4 regions of the Weizmannia acidilactici genome follow, and region 1 is predicted to be linked to each of the others. Evidence: riboswitches for the same ligand, from Rfam matches in the RefSeq annotation. Region 1 holds a riboswitch; each other region holds the start of a gene.
The links. A riboswitch is a leader RNA that binds a small molecule or an ion and turns the genes downstream of it on or off. The one in region 1 is predicted to bind S-adenosylmethionine.
Positions count from the first base shown of each region.

Region 1 (3,436 bases):
GAAAACGGCTTCCGGGCTGGTGACGCCGCGTTCGGTGCCAGCCAGTTTCGATGTATAGCCGCTTAAGAAATGGTACATCGCCTGTTCCTTTGTCAGCCTGCTGATCGGCGGCAGGACACCGGATGCATCGGCCGTCAGGAAGATAATTGTGCCCGGATGGCCGGCCATGCCGGAGCGGGCAATGTTTCCGATGTTTTCAATCGGATAAGCGGCCCTTGTGTTTTCGGTAAGCGTATTATTCTCAAACTGCGGACTGCGGGATTCCGGATCGACGACAACATTTTCAAGGACGGTTCCGAATTGGATCGCCCGGTAAATTTGCGGTTCTTTTTCTTCCGTCAACCCGATGCATTTTGCATAGCAGCCGCCTTCGATGTTAAATATGCCGCTGTCCGACCAGCCGTGTTCATCATCGCCCACAAGCGCGCGGTCCGGGTCTGCTGACAAAGTCGTTTTCCCGGTTCCGGACAAACCGAAAAACAGCGCCGTATCGCCATTTTTACCGGTATTTGCGGAACAGTGCATGGAAAGGATGCCTTTTTGCGGCAGCAAATAATTCATAATAGAAAAGATGCTTTTTTTCATTTCACCGGCATATTCCGTTCCGCCGATTAAAATGATGCGCCGTTCAAGCGAAATGATGATAAAGACTTCGGAATGCGTACCGTCTGTAGCCGGGTCAGCTTTGAACAGCGGCGCGGACAAAATGGTGAATTGCGCCTCGTGTTCCTGCAGTTCCTTCGCGTCCGGCCGGATAAACAATTGGTGCGCAAATAAATTATGCCAGGCGAACTCGTTCACGACCTGGATCGGAAGGCGGCTGGAAGGATCGGCACCTGCAAATCCTTTAAACAGAAAAATCTCGTTTCTGCTTTTTAAATACTGCACCATTTTTTTGTAAAGCTTGTTGAACACTCCGACAGAGATCGGCTGGTTGGCATTTCCCCAGTCGATGCGGCTTTTTGATTCGGAGTCGACAACGATAAATTTGTCTTTCGGCGATCTTCCCGTATATTTTCCCGTTACAGCGGAAACGGCCCCGGTAGAGGTCAGCACCGCTTCTTTCCTTACTAATATTTTTTCCATTAATTGTGGTACGGAAAGCTGAGTGCGTACATTTTTCCCCGAAAGCAAAAGTTTTAAATCATCAGAAGTGCCAATAAGATCCATTTCGATAAACCGCCCCTTTGAAAATCTTATTCTATCTTGTAAACGATATTAGTATAACATATTTATTTGATTGTCACATACTTGTGATTGAAATATGTGATGAAATAGGAAAGAAAGGGAAACAGGCTTTTTGATCGTGGAAACTTCCCGCAGACAATGAAAAAACATTGACACTGGCCGGTAAATTGCGTATGATTTTACTTTGAACGGATACTCTTATCCCGAGCTGGTGGAGGGACGGGCCCAATGAAACCCAGCAACCCGCCGCTGGAACAGGCGATGCGCTCGCAACGCAGCCGCCGCTTTAACTTCCAGGCAAAGGTGCTAACCTGCAGCAAGGAAAGGATTCCTTGAACGATAAGAGTGAAAGGCGCGATAAGCAATAGTCAAAACCTTTCCACTCTCCCATTGGTCGGAAAGGTTTTTATTATTGGCCGCTTTATTTCCTATAGGTATACTTGGAATTTGATATTTAATTTTGAGCCTGACATAATAAGGGTAATGAGTACCGTTAAAGAGGATAAAAACAGCAACCCATTTAAGGAGGAAAAGTGAATGTCAAAAAGACGGCATTTGTTCACATCGGAATCGGTCACGGAAGGCCATCCTGATAAAATTTGCGACCAGATTTCCGATGCAATTTTGGATGCAATTCTGGCAAAAGACCCGAATGCCCGCGTCGCCTGCGAAACTTCAGTTACAACCGGCCTTGTGCTTGTTACGGGGGAAATTTCCACGAATACATATGTGGACATTCCAAAAGTGGTGCGGCAAACGATTAAAGAAATCGGTTATACACGCGCGAAATTTGGATTTGATGCCGAAACGTGCGCGGTGCTGACTTCGATTGACGAACAGTCCGAGGATATCGCGCGGGGTGTCAACCAGGCACTGGAAGCGCGCGAAGGCCAGATGAGCGATGAAGAAATTGAAGCGATCGGGGCAGGCGACCAGGGCTTAATGTTCGGTTTTGCCTGCAATGAGACGGAAGAACTGATGCCGCTGCCGATCTCGCTCGCCCATAAGCTGGCGCGCCGCCTTGCCGAACTCCGTAAAAAGGAAGTACTTCCGTATCTGCGCCCGGATGCGAAAACGCAGGTGACCGTTGAATATGATGAAAACAATAAACCTGTCCGCATCGATACAATTGTCATCTCCACACAGCACAATCCGGACGTCAGCCTTGAGCAGATTCAGGCAGATATGAAAAAGCATGTCATCGAACCGGTCGTGCCTGCCCATCTCCTTGATGCGGACACGAAATATTTCATTAACCCGACCGGCCGTTTTGTGATCGGCGGACCGCAGGGGGATGCCGGTTTGACCGGCCGCAAAATTATTGTAGACACGTACGGCGGCTATGCCCGCCACGGCGGCGGCGCATTCTCCGGAAAAGACCCGACGAAAGTGGACCGTTCCGCTACCTATGCAGCCCGCTATGTCGCGAAAAATATTGTGGCGGCCGGGCTGGCGGAAAAATGTGAAGTGCAGCTTGCGTATGCGATAGGGGTGGCGAAACCTGTATCCATCTCCATTGATACGTTCGGTACCGGAAAAGTTTCTGAGGAAGTGTTGATTAAAGCCGTACAAGCCAACTTTGACCTGCGACCGGCCGGCATTATCAAAATGCTTGACCTGCGCCGCCCTATTTACCGGCAGACCGCTGCGTATGGGCATTTCGGCCGCAACGATTTAAACGTGCCGTGGGAAAAAACGGATAAAGCCGAAGCGTTGAGTGTGTTTGTGCACAATTATAAGGAAAATTAATGTAGATAAGGAGCGGGGCCTGATTTTGGCAGCCGCTCTTTTCTTATGTTTGAAAGAGCTGGACAAAAAGTTCTGCATTGGAGAGAATAATTAGAAAAATGTAAAGAAAAACCAATAGGTGAACCGGGGAGAATCCGGTTCGAAATGGGGAGAACCGCCAGACGAGTAAGCGCGGCACTTTGGGGAGAAAGATTGGCAAAACAGGGGAAAAACCGGTGCAACGGGGAGAACCTGATCCAAATCGGGGAGTCTCGGAATGCATCAACACGGCCCGGGCCGGTACGTTCCTCCCATGCAGTTTGTTTCTTTTTTAACAAATCGTATTTTTTCCTGCAAAAATGCCGGAAAAAATGCTAATATATATTACATGTGTTGAAAATGGCGCCGGAAAAGGGCTGCCATAAAAATGGTTTGTCAGAAGGTTTCTTCCTTCATTTGTTTTTTCACGAAAAAATTTTAAAATAAAATGTATCGAAACTATCAAAGTAGGTGACTTTCC
Region 1 covers NZ_BKZR01000003.1:77,163-80,598, reverse strand. Annotated here, with positions in the region: gene pckA (phosphoenolpyruvate carboxykinase (ATP)) at 1-1,170, opposite strand, end outside; SAM riboswitch class I at 1,384-1,534, shown strand; gene metK (methionine adenosyltransferase) at 1,726-2,937, shown strand.

Region 2 (3,436 bases), on a different contig from region 1:
CGCACGGCGGTTTTTTCCCGCACGGCTTTGGCGGGACGTTCAGCGCCTTTCTTGTCGTCATGTTTTCCTACGGCGGGGCTGAACTGATCGGCGTGACCGTTTCGGAAACAAAAAACAGTGAAAAAGTGCTGCCGCAGGTGATTAAGCAAACCGTGGTGCGTGTGATGCTGTTTTACATTTTGCCGATTTTGATCATTTGCGGCATTATCCCGTGGAATCAGGTTTCATCCGCAGAAAGCCCATTTGTACAGGTTTTTAGCAGCACCGGCATTCCGGCTGCCGCACATGTTATGAATTTTGTGCTGCTGACTGCCGTTCTTTCTGCAGCCAATTCCGGCATCTATGCCACATCAAGGACATTGTTTAACATGGCGCAGTCCGGCGAAGCGCCGCGGGCTTTTCTAAAAATTTCCAAAAAAGGCATCCCGCACAGCGGTATTTTGTTGACCGCCCTGTTTATCCTGGCCGGCATTGTTTTGGCATATCTCACACCAGACCAAGTAATCAGCTATCTGATGGCGATCCCGGGCTTTACCGTGCTGCTTGTCTGGATGGCTATTTGCGGGGCGCAGCTAAAACTCCGGAAATCATATAAAAAGCGGCCGGCATTCCACGTAAAAGGATATCCGTTTGTAACTTGGATTGCGTTTTTGGCATTGGCGGGGATTTTTCTGGCATTTTTATTGGGCGGAAGCAGTAAAATCGGAACAACCGTATGCCTGATCATTTTAGCCGTGCTGATTGCCTTGTCTCTCCGGGTAAAAGAAACGGCTGAATAAAGCTTTTTGCTGCAACATCACAAAAGCCTTTCATATAATAAAGGAAAAGGCCATGGGTGGTGCAGAGATGAAGTTGTCGTTTCAAAACCTCCAGGAAAAAAATATGTCATTCGAAGAAGTATTTTTCCATATTGCCGCTTTTATGAAACTCGACCCGAAAGGCAATTACCGCCTAATGGTCGGGACGGATTCACAAGTGCACAGAACGTACACATTATTCATTACCGGCATTGTCATTCAGCAGGAACGGCACGGTGTATGGGCCTGCATCCGGAAAACGGTTGTACCGAGAAGAATGGACCATTTGCACGAACGGATTTCGCTGGAATTATCTTTAACCGAGGAAATTGTCGCTCTGTTTACGGAAGAAAAAAAGAACGAACTGATCGATATTATTCTGCCTTATTTGTACGAAGGCGCCTCTTTTACAATGGAAGGCCATATCGATATCGGCGCAGGCAGGCGGAACAAAACGAGCAATTTCGTAAATGAAATGGTCGCGCGCATGGAATCCATGGGCGTGGAGCCGAAAATCAAGCCGGATGCATTTGTGGCCTCGTGCTATGCGAACCGGTATACAAAATAAACTTTCCCCATAAGATAGATTGCAATCTTATGGGGCTTTTTTCTGTTCTTATATAGGGGAAAAGTAAGCAAACTTCACCTTTCATATAAATCCGATAAAAAAACTTACAATAATTCCATTGACTTTTACCAACTTTCTGATAAAATTGACATAACAACAGACTTATCAAGAGTGACGGAGGGACCTGGCCCAATGAAGTCCGACAACCTGCCAGCACACGGTAAGGTGCCAAGTCCAGCAAAATGGGGACCATTTTGGAAGATAAGCGAAATACATAAAACGCTGTCTTTCCGTAATGGCGGAAAGATTTTTTTGTAAATTGGCGTACAAATTTTCTTTCTTCCAATTTCCGCCCCTCCTATGCGCAATACTTCACTTGATCGAAAGGGGCTGATTTTATCGAAAGGCTGACGCTGGAAATTATTAAACAGGCAGAATTACCAAATATTATACGGTCAAGAAAGCGGGGAAATTGACAATGCAAAAGTTAATTGTTTTAGCACTTGTAGGTCTTGCCGCACAGCTGGTGGACGGATCCCTCGGGATGGGTTATGGGGTCACTTCGACATCACTGCTGCTGGCATTCGGGATTGCGCCGGCTGTTGCGTCGGCTTCCGTACATTTGGCGGAGGTTTTTACAACGGCGGCATCCGGCGTCTCCCATATGAAGTTTGGAAATGTCGATAAAGGTATTATATGGAAATTGGTTGTTCCGGGGGCTGTTGGTGCTTTTCTTGGGGCGACTGTACTCAGCCATCTTCCGGCAAGTACGTTAAAACCTTATATCTCCATTTTCCTTATTGCACTGGGCATCTATATTCTCGTCCGGTTTTTAATCAATGCGCACGGAACTCTGAAAATCAGAAAGAAATCGCGATCCAATGCATTTTTTATTCCGCTTGGTTTTGTTGCAGGGTTTTTCGATGCAACCGGAGGCGGCGGATGGGGGCCGATTGCAACGCCGGCATTGCTGTCAAGGAATGACATTGAACCCCGGAAAGTTATCGGTTCGGTGGATACAAGTGAATTTGCCGTTTCTCTTGCTTCCAGCATCGGCTTTCTTTTATCCCTCGGTGCCATGCAGATCAACTGGCTCTGGACGATTGCCCTGATGTTGGGTGGGCTGATCGCAGCGCCGATCGCAGCTTATCTTGTCAAAATCATGCCGGCTCATTTGCTTGCCGTGATTGTAAGCGGCATGATTGTGTTCAGTAATGTCCAAACTTTGTTGAAACTGGCCAATGCGGACAGCAGCTGGTACACCATCATCTATACGGCAATTGTTGTGATTTGGGGAATCCTGATTTTCTATACAGCAAGAAAACATAAACGGGCCGTGCCTGGTGTAGAAGTTGCAGAATAGAGCGGATAGAATCGGACAGGTTGCAAAAATTTGTCCGATTTTTCTTATTTTCAATTCAAAAAGAATTCCCCACAATAAAGAAACTTAATTTGATGGAGAGGATTGTACGATCGAAAAGGTACCGATTAAAGCACTTGAAAAAATGGCAAACCATGACTTGAGGAAGCGGGGGACAGGCCGCACGCTTGATTTCCACTAAAAATAAACCACCGGAGATGGAGGAAGCCGTTGCCGCATTTAAAAAATCGATGGGATACGATCCTGCCCGAAAGATATCCCACAAAAAGTAAAATGTGCTTTACGGTCCCCATTTTGATCCTTTGCCATCATCAGCATAATATCCTGATGGCTTTTTTAGTTCAAAAACGGCATTGCTTCTTTTCGGAACGGCTGCAAGTCGAAGCAGGCATGGACTATTTTTCTGCACGTTTTGCCAAACAAAACGCCCGGTACGCCGTTTCTCCGGCGTTCGTAATCAGTTTTTCAGCATTTGCAATTGCTTCGTTCAATGCTACCGGTTTTGGCACAGCATCAATGACCAGATCTATACCGTGTTCGTAAACCGCCTGCAGATCATCGTCGGCGCTGCCTGCAACAGCAATGACCGGTATACCGTATTTTTTGGCAAGCTGCGCGACTCCGATTGGCGCTTTTCCGTTCACCGACTGGTTATCTATTTTTCCCTCTCCCGTTATGACAAGATCAGCA
Region 2 covers NZ_BKZR01000022.1:6,729-10,164, reverse strand. Annotated here, with positions in the region: gene GBH70_RS09465 (amino acid permease) at 1-779, shown strand, start outside; gene GBH70_RS09460 (ribonuclease H-like YkuK family protein) at 847-1,365, shown strand; SAM riboswitch class I at 1,525-1,633, shown strand; gene GBH70_RS09455 (sulfite exporter TauE/SafE family protein) at 1,844-2,728, shown strand; gene GBH70_RS09450 (glycerate kinase) at 3,142-3,436, opposite strand, start outside.
Region 2: it holds a riboswitch for S-adenosylmethionine, as region 1 does, so the genes downstream of both, GBH70_RS09455 (sulfite exporter TauE/SafE family protein) here and metK (methionine adenosyltransferase) in region 1, are expected to answer to the same signal.

Region 3 (3,436 bases), on a different contig from region 1:
ACGCTGGCGCGGCGCTCGAATCTCGTAGTTGACATCGGCGAGATCGAAGAAGCATGCCCGCTCGGCCTGGCACCGACTTCGAGCACGACAGCGACGCTTGCTTTAGGGGACGCAATCGCCATTGCCCTTCTTAAAGCGAGGGAGTTCACGCCGGAAAATTTTGCCCTTTTCCATCCCGGCGGCTCATTGGGCAGGCGCCTGCTTTTGACGGTCGGGCATGTCGTCAGGAGGAAAAAAGTCAATCCTGTTGTTGCGCTCGACACGGGCATAAAAGATGCGCTTTTCATAATGACGGAAGCGGGTGCGGGTGCGGTTTCGGTCATCGATGATGAAGGCCGGCTGATCGGGATTTTGACGGATGGCGATATCCGGCGTGAACTGATGAAAGGACATGAAGTGCTCGATAAAAAAGTGGCGGATCTGTATACAAAGTATCCTGTTTCTGTCAGCGACCGCCAGCTGGCGACGGAAGCGTTGCGGATCATGGAAGATCGCGCGTTCAATGTGCTTCCGGTTGTAAAGGCAGGGAAGAAACCGGTTGCAATGCTCCGTATCCAGGATTTGACGAGGCTGGGGCTATAGCGGATGGCGAAGATCAAATGCATTGTAATGGACGTGGACGGCGTGCTGACGGACGGGCGTCTCATCATGGAGGAAGACGGGCAGGAATGGAAAGCGTTCCACAGCATGGACGGGTTGGGCATCACGCTGGCAAAATCGGCCGGTATCCGGTTCGCCATCATTACAGGGCGTAAATCGGGCATTGTCAGCCGCCGGGCAAAAGAACTCGGGATTGATGAAGTGCACCAGGGGATCCGCGACAAGTTCACCGTTTTTACGGAACTTGTTTCGCGGTTCGGCCTGTCTTTTGATGAAACCTGTTATATCGGCGATGATTTGAACGACCTTATGATCATGCGTGAAGCCGGTTTTTCGTGCGCACCAAGGAATGCGGCCAAATGGGTCAAACAGGAAGCTGATTATGTCACAGAAAAAAACGGCGGGGAAGGTGCAGTCCGCGAAGTCATCGATTTGATTTTGTCCAGGCAGTATGATTATGAAAAACTCGCCCTGCATTTTTTATACGAAAAAGTGGAGTTAAAACAGTAAGACAAAAGAAAATTTTTTCATAAAAAAGCTTGACGAATCCAAAAAAATGGTATAATTTTAATGAAAAGTATAAATATTATAGTTCTTATCAAGAGAGGTGGAGGGAATGGCCCAATGAAGCCTCAGCAACCTTCAATGCGCATGTACATTGAAAAGGTGCTAAGTCCAGCAAGTTATGGAACCATAACTTGAAAGATAAGAAGAACGGCTGAGTGTTAATAAAAAGCAAAAGTCTTCTTCTTATTGGAGAAGGCTTTTTTATTTACCATTTGAAGGAGTGTCAAGCATGTACCATACGGAAACGAAACTTGCACAGATCGGAAACCGCAGCGAAGACAGGACAGGCGCCGTCAACCCTCCTGTATATTTTTCTACCGCTTACCGCCATGAAGGGATCGGGCAGTCGACCGGATATGACTACTCCCGCACCGGCAATCCGACAAGGCAATTGCTCGAAGAAACGATTGCGGATCTGGAAGGGGGAGACCGGGGATTTGCCTGCAGTTCCGGCATGGCTGCGATTTTCACCGTTTTGTCTTTATTCCAATCCGGCGATGAATGGATTGTGAGTGATGATTTATACGGCGGTACATACCGCTTGCTCGAGCAGGGCTATAAAAAATGGGGGTTGTGTTGTAAGTATGTAAACACTTGCCATCCGGAAAATATAGAGAAGGAAATCACCCCGAAAACAAGAGCCATTTTTCTCGAAACTCCGACCAATCCCCTCATGCAGCAGACCGATATTGCCGCGGTTGCTGAAATCGCCAAAAAATACGGGATTTTGCTGATTGTTGACAATACCTTTTATACCCCTCTTTTGCAGCAGCCGATCAAACTTGGCGCAGACATTGTCATCCACAGCGCGACAAAATATTTGGGCGGGCATAACGATGTGCTTGCCGGCCTGATTGTCGCAAAAGGGGAAGAGATTTGCGAACAACTCGCCCTTTACCATAACGGCGCCGGCGCCACGCTCAGCCCGTTTGACTCGTGGCTTTTAATGCGCGGCATGAAAACATTGGCTTTAAGGATGGAAAAGCATGAAAAAAATGCAAAAGCTGTAGCGGAATTTCTGAACGGGCATCCGGATGTGGACGATGTGCTTTATCCGGGGAGAGGCGGGATGCTGTCTTTCCGGATCAAGGATGAGGCATGGGTTGATCCGTTCTTAAGGGGCCTGTCTTTGATCACGTTTGCGGAAAGCCTCGGCGGGACGGAAAGTTTTATCACCTACCCGGCAACGCAGACGCATGCCGACATTCCGGAAGAAAAACGGATCCAATCGGGCGTTGACAACCGGCTGCTCCGCTTTTCGGTCGGGATTGAAGATGTGCGCGATTTAATCGCAGATATTGAAAAAGCTTTTGCCAAAATCCATGAAGGGGTGCAAGTGCGATGACAAACGCTTATTCTTTTCAAACAAAGCTTTTACATAACAGCCATAAAATCGACCCGGCAACCGGAGCAGTAAGCGTGCCGATCCAGCATGCTTCGACTTACCACCAGTTCGATGTGGATCATTTCGGGAAATACGATTACAGCCGTTCGCTCAATCCGACAAGGGAGGCGCTTGAAGATGTGATCGCGGAACTTGAGGGGGGCGTGAGAGGCTTTGCATTTTCTTCCGGCATGGCCGCGATTTCGACGGCCTTCCTGCTGCTTTCGGCGGGTGATCATGTCGTCATTACCGAAGATGTGTACGGCGGCACGTTCCGGATGGTGACGGAAGTCTTGTCCCGGCTCGGCATTGAGCATACGTTTGTCGACATGACCAATTTGGAAGAAGTACGGCAGGCTGTCCGCCCTAATACAAAAGCTTTTTATGTGGAGACCCCGTCGAACCCGCTGCTAAAAGTGACCGACATCAGGAAGGTAAGCGGAATCGCTAAAGAAATCGGCGCGTTGACGTACGTGGATAATACGTTTTTAACGCCTGCTTTGCAAAGGCCGCTCGAACTCGGGGCGGATATCGTCTTGCACAGCGCGACGAAATTTTTGTCGGGGCACAGCGATGTTGTCGCCGGGCTTGCCGTTGTGAAAGACGAAGCATTGGCTGCAAGGCTTGGTTTCTTGCAAAATTCATTCGGGGCGGTGCTCGGCGTCCAGGATGCGTGGCTTGTCCTGCGGGGGTTGAAAACATTGCATGTAAGGCTTAAGCAGTCGCAGCAGTCGGCCATCCAAATCGCGCATTATTTGGATGCGCATCCGCTCGTGCGCAAAGTGCATTTCCCGGAACTGGAGCATCATCCGCAGCATGACCTGCAAAAGCGGCAGGCGGATGGGCCGGGCGCGGTGCTGTCGTTTGAGCTGGAAAATGAAGAAG
Region 3 covers NZ_BKZR01000046.1:19,181-22,616, reverse strand. Annotated here, with positions in the region: gene GBH70_RS14075 (KpsF/GutQ family sugar-phosphate isomerase) at 1-582, shown strand, start outside; gene GBH70_RS14070 (KdsC family phosphatase) at 586-1,110, shown strand; SAM riboswitch class I at 1,193-1,312, shown strand; gene GBH70_RS14065 (methionine biosynthesis PLP-dependent protein) at 1,397-2,512, shown strand; gene metC (cystathionine beta-lyase) at 2,509-3,436, shown strand, end outside.
Region 3: it holds a riboswitch for S-adenosylmethionine, as region 1 does, so the genes downstream of both, GBH70_RS14065 (methionine biosynthesis PLP-dependent protein) here and metK (methionine adenosyltransferase) in region 1, are expected to answer to the same signal.

Region 4 (3,436 bases), on a different contig from region 1:
AAAAGAACCGGTTTATCATTAATGCTTTGGATGCGGAACAAAGGGACTGAACGAAAAAGTTAAACAATTTTTCTTCAATGGACAATTGTTTCTACTTAAAGAATTGGAATAGAACATCATTGAAAATAAAACATAGAACCATTGATCAATCTTTGGATTGAAGGTTCTTTTTTCAATATTCGCAGTTAGAGAGGCTTCCGGAATCATATAATAAATGTAATGGCGAATGGATTTACTCTCTGCAGCTTATTCTTAAGTCAGTGTACAAAGCCCAAGCAATGACATTGACGAAAGTATCATTTCGATAGTATGTTTGGCCTGTTTTTTCAATAAATTAAAAAATGTTTTGGCTTTTCCGTAAAATTGTTTAAAGTAAATAGGGCTTGCTGAATGAATCAGATGCAAGCCAAAATTCGGTTATCAAAAGACAAAATAGTGTTTTGTAAAAACTTCAAAAAAAGAACTCTGAGCTTTCGCTCCAGGTTCATGATGAGAAATTGGAGAGCTACAACTGTTTCACTTGTCTCCTGAAGGCGTGCTCGAATAAGGTCCAGCCCGTATTTACGCTTGCCTTCACCAAATTTGCCTTCAACGGCATTACATTCAGAAAAGGTGCCCCCTTTCTTGGTTTTTTAGTTTTGGTTAAACTCAATTATACCAAAGGATGGGGCCCTTTTTTTATTTTAAATTACAATTTTACTTTCGTAATTGGGATCATATTTCTTTTTTACCCTTGCTGCAATCACCATGGCGGCTGTTCCTGTGTGAGACAAATCCGATAAAATCAATTGGAATATATTGATTTTTATATTCAGATTCAGTAAAATAAAGATGTTGCTAAAATAATGAATATTTCTTATCAAGAGTGGTGGAGGGACTGGCCCAATGAAACCCGACAACCAGCATTTTTAAATGTATGGTGTTAATTCCAGCAGATATCCATCTGTAAAGATAAGAAAACAACAACATACTCGAAAAGAGTAAAGTCGTTTTCTTATGCGGGAAACGGCCTTTTTTGTGTCTGCTGGATGGGAAAAGAAAGGAGGGAGGTGAAATTCGGAATATTCGACAAAGCAACATTTTTATCTCTACATATCTGGTTTGTTGAGTGCATGAGCACGGATTCCACCTAGTGTCTGCATTTTGCAGTCCAGGCTGTTCAACTGCTATATGGGATTTTGCCAAAAGGAGGGATGAGATGGACTGGACCGTTATACAGCAAAGCATGCCTATATTTATTAAGGGATTCTGGCTGACTTTGCGGCTTTCGTTTTTCGGCATTCTTGGTGCGGCCGTTGCAGGCTTGTTGTGCAGTTTTGTTCAGTATTTTAAGGTTCCGGTATTGCGGCAGATCGTTTCGGCTTATGTAGAATTGTCGCGGAACACGCCATTATTGATTCAGTTATTTTTCCTTTATTACGGTCTGCCGCAGGTCGGGATAAAATTTCCCGCTGAAATCTGCGGGATTATCGGCCTTATTTTTCTGGGGGGCAGTTATATGGCTGAAGGGTTTTCCGGCGGACTGAACGGCGTGCCGAAAACACAGGTTGAGTCAGGGCTCGCGATTGGGCTGAACCAGTTTCAGCTGGCACGCTATATCGTTTTTCCCCAGGGATTGATGCTCAGCGTCCCTGCGTTTGCCGCAAACGTCATTTTTTTAATCAAGGAAACTTCCATTTTTACAGTCCTTGCCATTCCGGAATTGACCAATACGGCACTTGACTTAATCGGTATGTACTACCACACAAACGAGTACTTGTCATTGCTCGTGCTGGCGTATGCTGTCATTTTAATTCCGCTGTCCATCATACTGACATGGTTAGAAAAGAAGGTGCGTTATGGGACATTCGGGAATTAATATCTTCTTTGAAGGAGCCAACTTTATACGGTTATTGGGCGGATTATATGTCTCGGCTAAAATTGCCCTTTTGGCCATTCTCTTTGGCGGTGTGCTTGGCATTGTTTTAGGGGTCTTGCGGACATTGCATAATCCGCTGCTGAGGATGATTCTGCGGCTGTATTTGGAATTTTTCCGCATTGTGCCGACCATTGTACTGCTGTTTTTGTTTTATTATATTCTGCCGCAAAGCTTTAACATTAATTTCAAGGCAGATACGGTCGGGACACTCGTATTCAGTTTATGGATGGCTGCTGAAATGAGCGATATCGTCCGCGGTGCGTTGATTTCCGTTCCCCGGCACCAAGTTGAAGCCGGAAAAGCAATCGGTTTAAATCCATTTCAGCTCTACCGGTACATCCTTCTGCCGCAATCGGTCCACTTGATGATTCCGGCTACCATTAATCTAATGACCAGAATTATTAAAACGACCTCCCTGCTGCTGTTGATCAGCGTGGTGGATGTCATCAATGTCGGGCAGCAGATTATTGAAGCCAACAGCCACCGTTATCAGGACGGCGCTTTCTGGGTTTACGGTTTTATTTTTATTTTATATTTTATTTTATGCTATCCGCTTTCCCGTCTGGCAAGGCGATTAGAGAGGAGGGGCAAGGTAGGAGCAAATGGCTGAACCTTTACTGAAAGTAGAACATTTACAGAAATCTTACGGCAATAAACGCGTGCTGGAGGACATCAGTTTTGAAGTCGATGAAGGCAGCGTCGTCGTCCTTTTGGGTCCGTCCGGGTCGGGAAAAAGCACATTGATCCGATGCTTAAACGGGCTTGAAGTATTTCAATCCGGATCGATTGTTTTCAACGGGGAAACCGTTCAGTCGTCGCAGAAAAACTGGCGCCGGCTGCGGCAGCAGATCGGGATGGTTTTCCAAAGCTATGATTTATTTCCGAATATGACGGTGATGGAAAATATCCTCCTTGGCCCGATGAAGGTCCAAAAGCGGAAGAAAGACGAAGCCGCTCGGCAGGCATTAAGCCTGTTGAAAGAAGTTGGGATGGAACAGTATGCAGAGGCTTATCCGCGCGAATTGTCCGGCGGGCAGAAACAGCGGGTGGCGATTGTCCGCGCGCTTGAACTGAATCCGAGACTGATGCTCTTTGATGAGGTCACCGCATCGCTTGACCCGGAGATGGTCCGCGGCGTTCTCGAAATCATTCTACGTTTAGCCAAAGAAAATATGACGATGATCGTCGTCACGCATGAAATGAATTTTGCCCGGCAAATTGGTGATAAAATCCTGTTTCTTGAGGACGGAAAAATTCTCGAGCAAACACCGGGCAGCCAATTTTTTGCCAGACCGCAGACAGACCGGGCAAAAAAATTCCTGGAAAGCATGGATTTCTAGAATATTTGTATCTCAGCTAGGAGGTAAGATTATGAAAAAGCATCGTTCATTGGTATCAGGTTTAATCTCATCTTTTGTACTGATATTGGTATTGGCGCTTGCAGGCTGCGGCAACAGTTCAGGCAGTTCATCAAGCAGCAACCCGTCCAGTGTATCCGCCATTAAGAAAAACGGCACG
Region 4 covers NZ_BKZR01000031.1:21,344-24,779, reverse strand. Annotated here, with positions in the region: gene GBH70_RS11720 (malate:quinone oxidoreductase) at 1-22, shown strand, start outside; partial or broken gene GBH70_RS11715 (transposase) at 396-605, opposite strand; SAM riboswitch class I at 854-958, shown strand; gene GBH70_RS11710 (amino acid ABC transporter permease) at 1,199-1,858, shown strand; gene GBH70_RS11705 (amino acid ABC transporter permease) at 1,839-2,528, shown strand; gene GBH70_RS11700 (amino acid ABC transporter ATP-binding protein) at 2,521-3,258, shown strand; gene GBH70_RS11695 (cysteine ABC transporter substrate-binding protein) at 3,290-3,436, shown strand, end outside.
Region 4: it holds a riboswitch for S-adenosylmethionine, as region 1 does, so the genes downstream of both, GBH70_RS11710 (amino acid ABC transporter permease) here and metK (methionine adenosyltransferase) in region 1, are expected to answer to the same signal.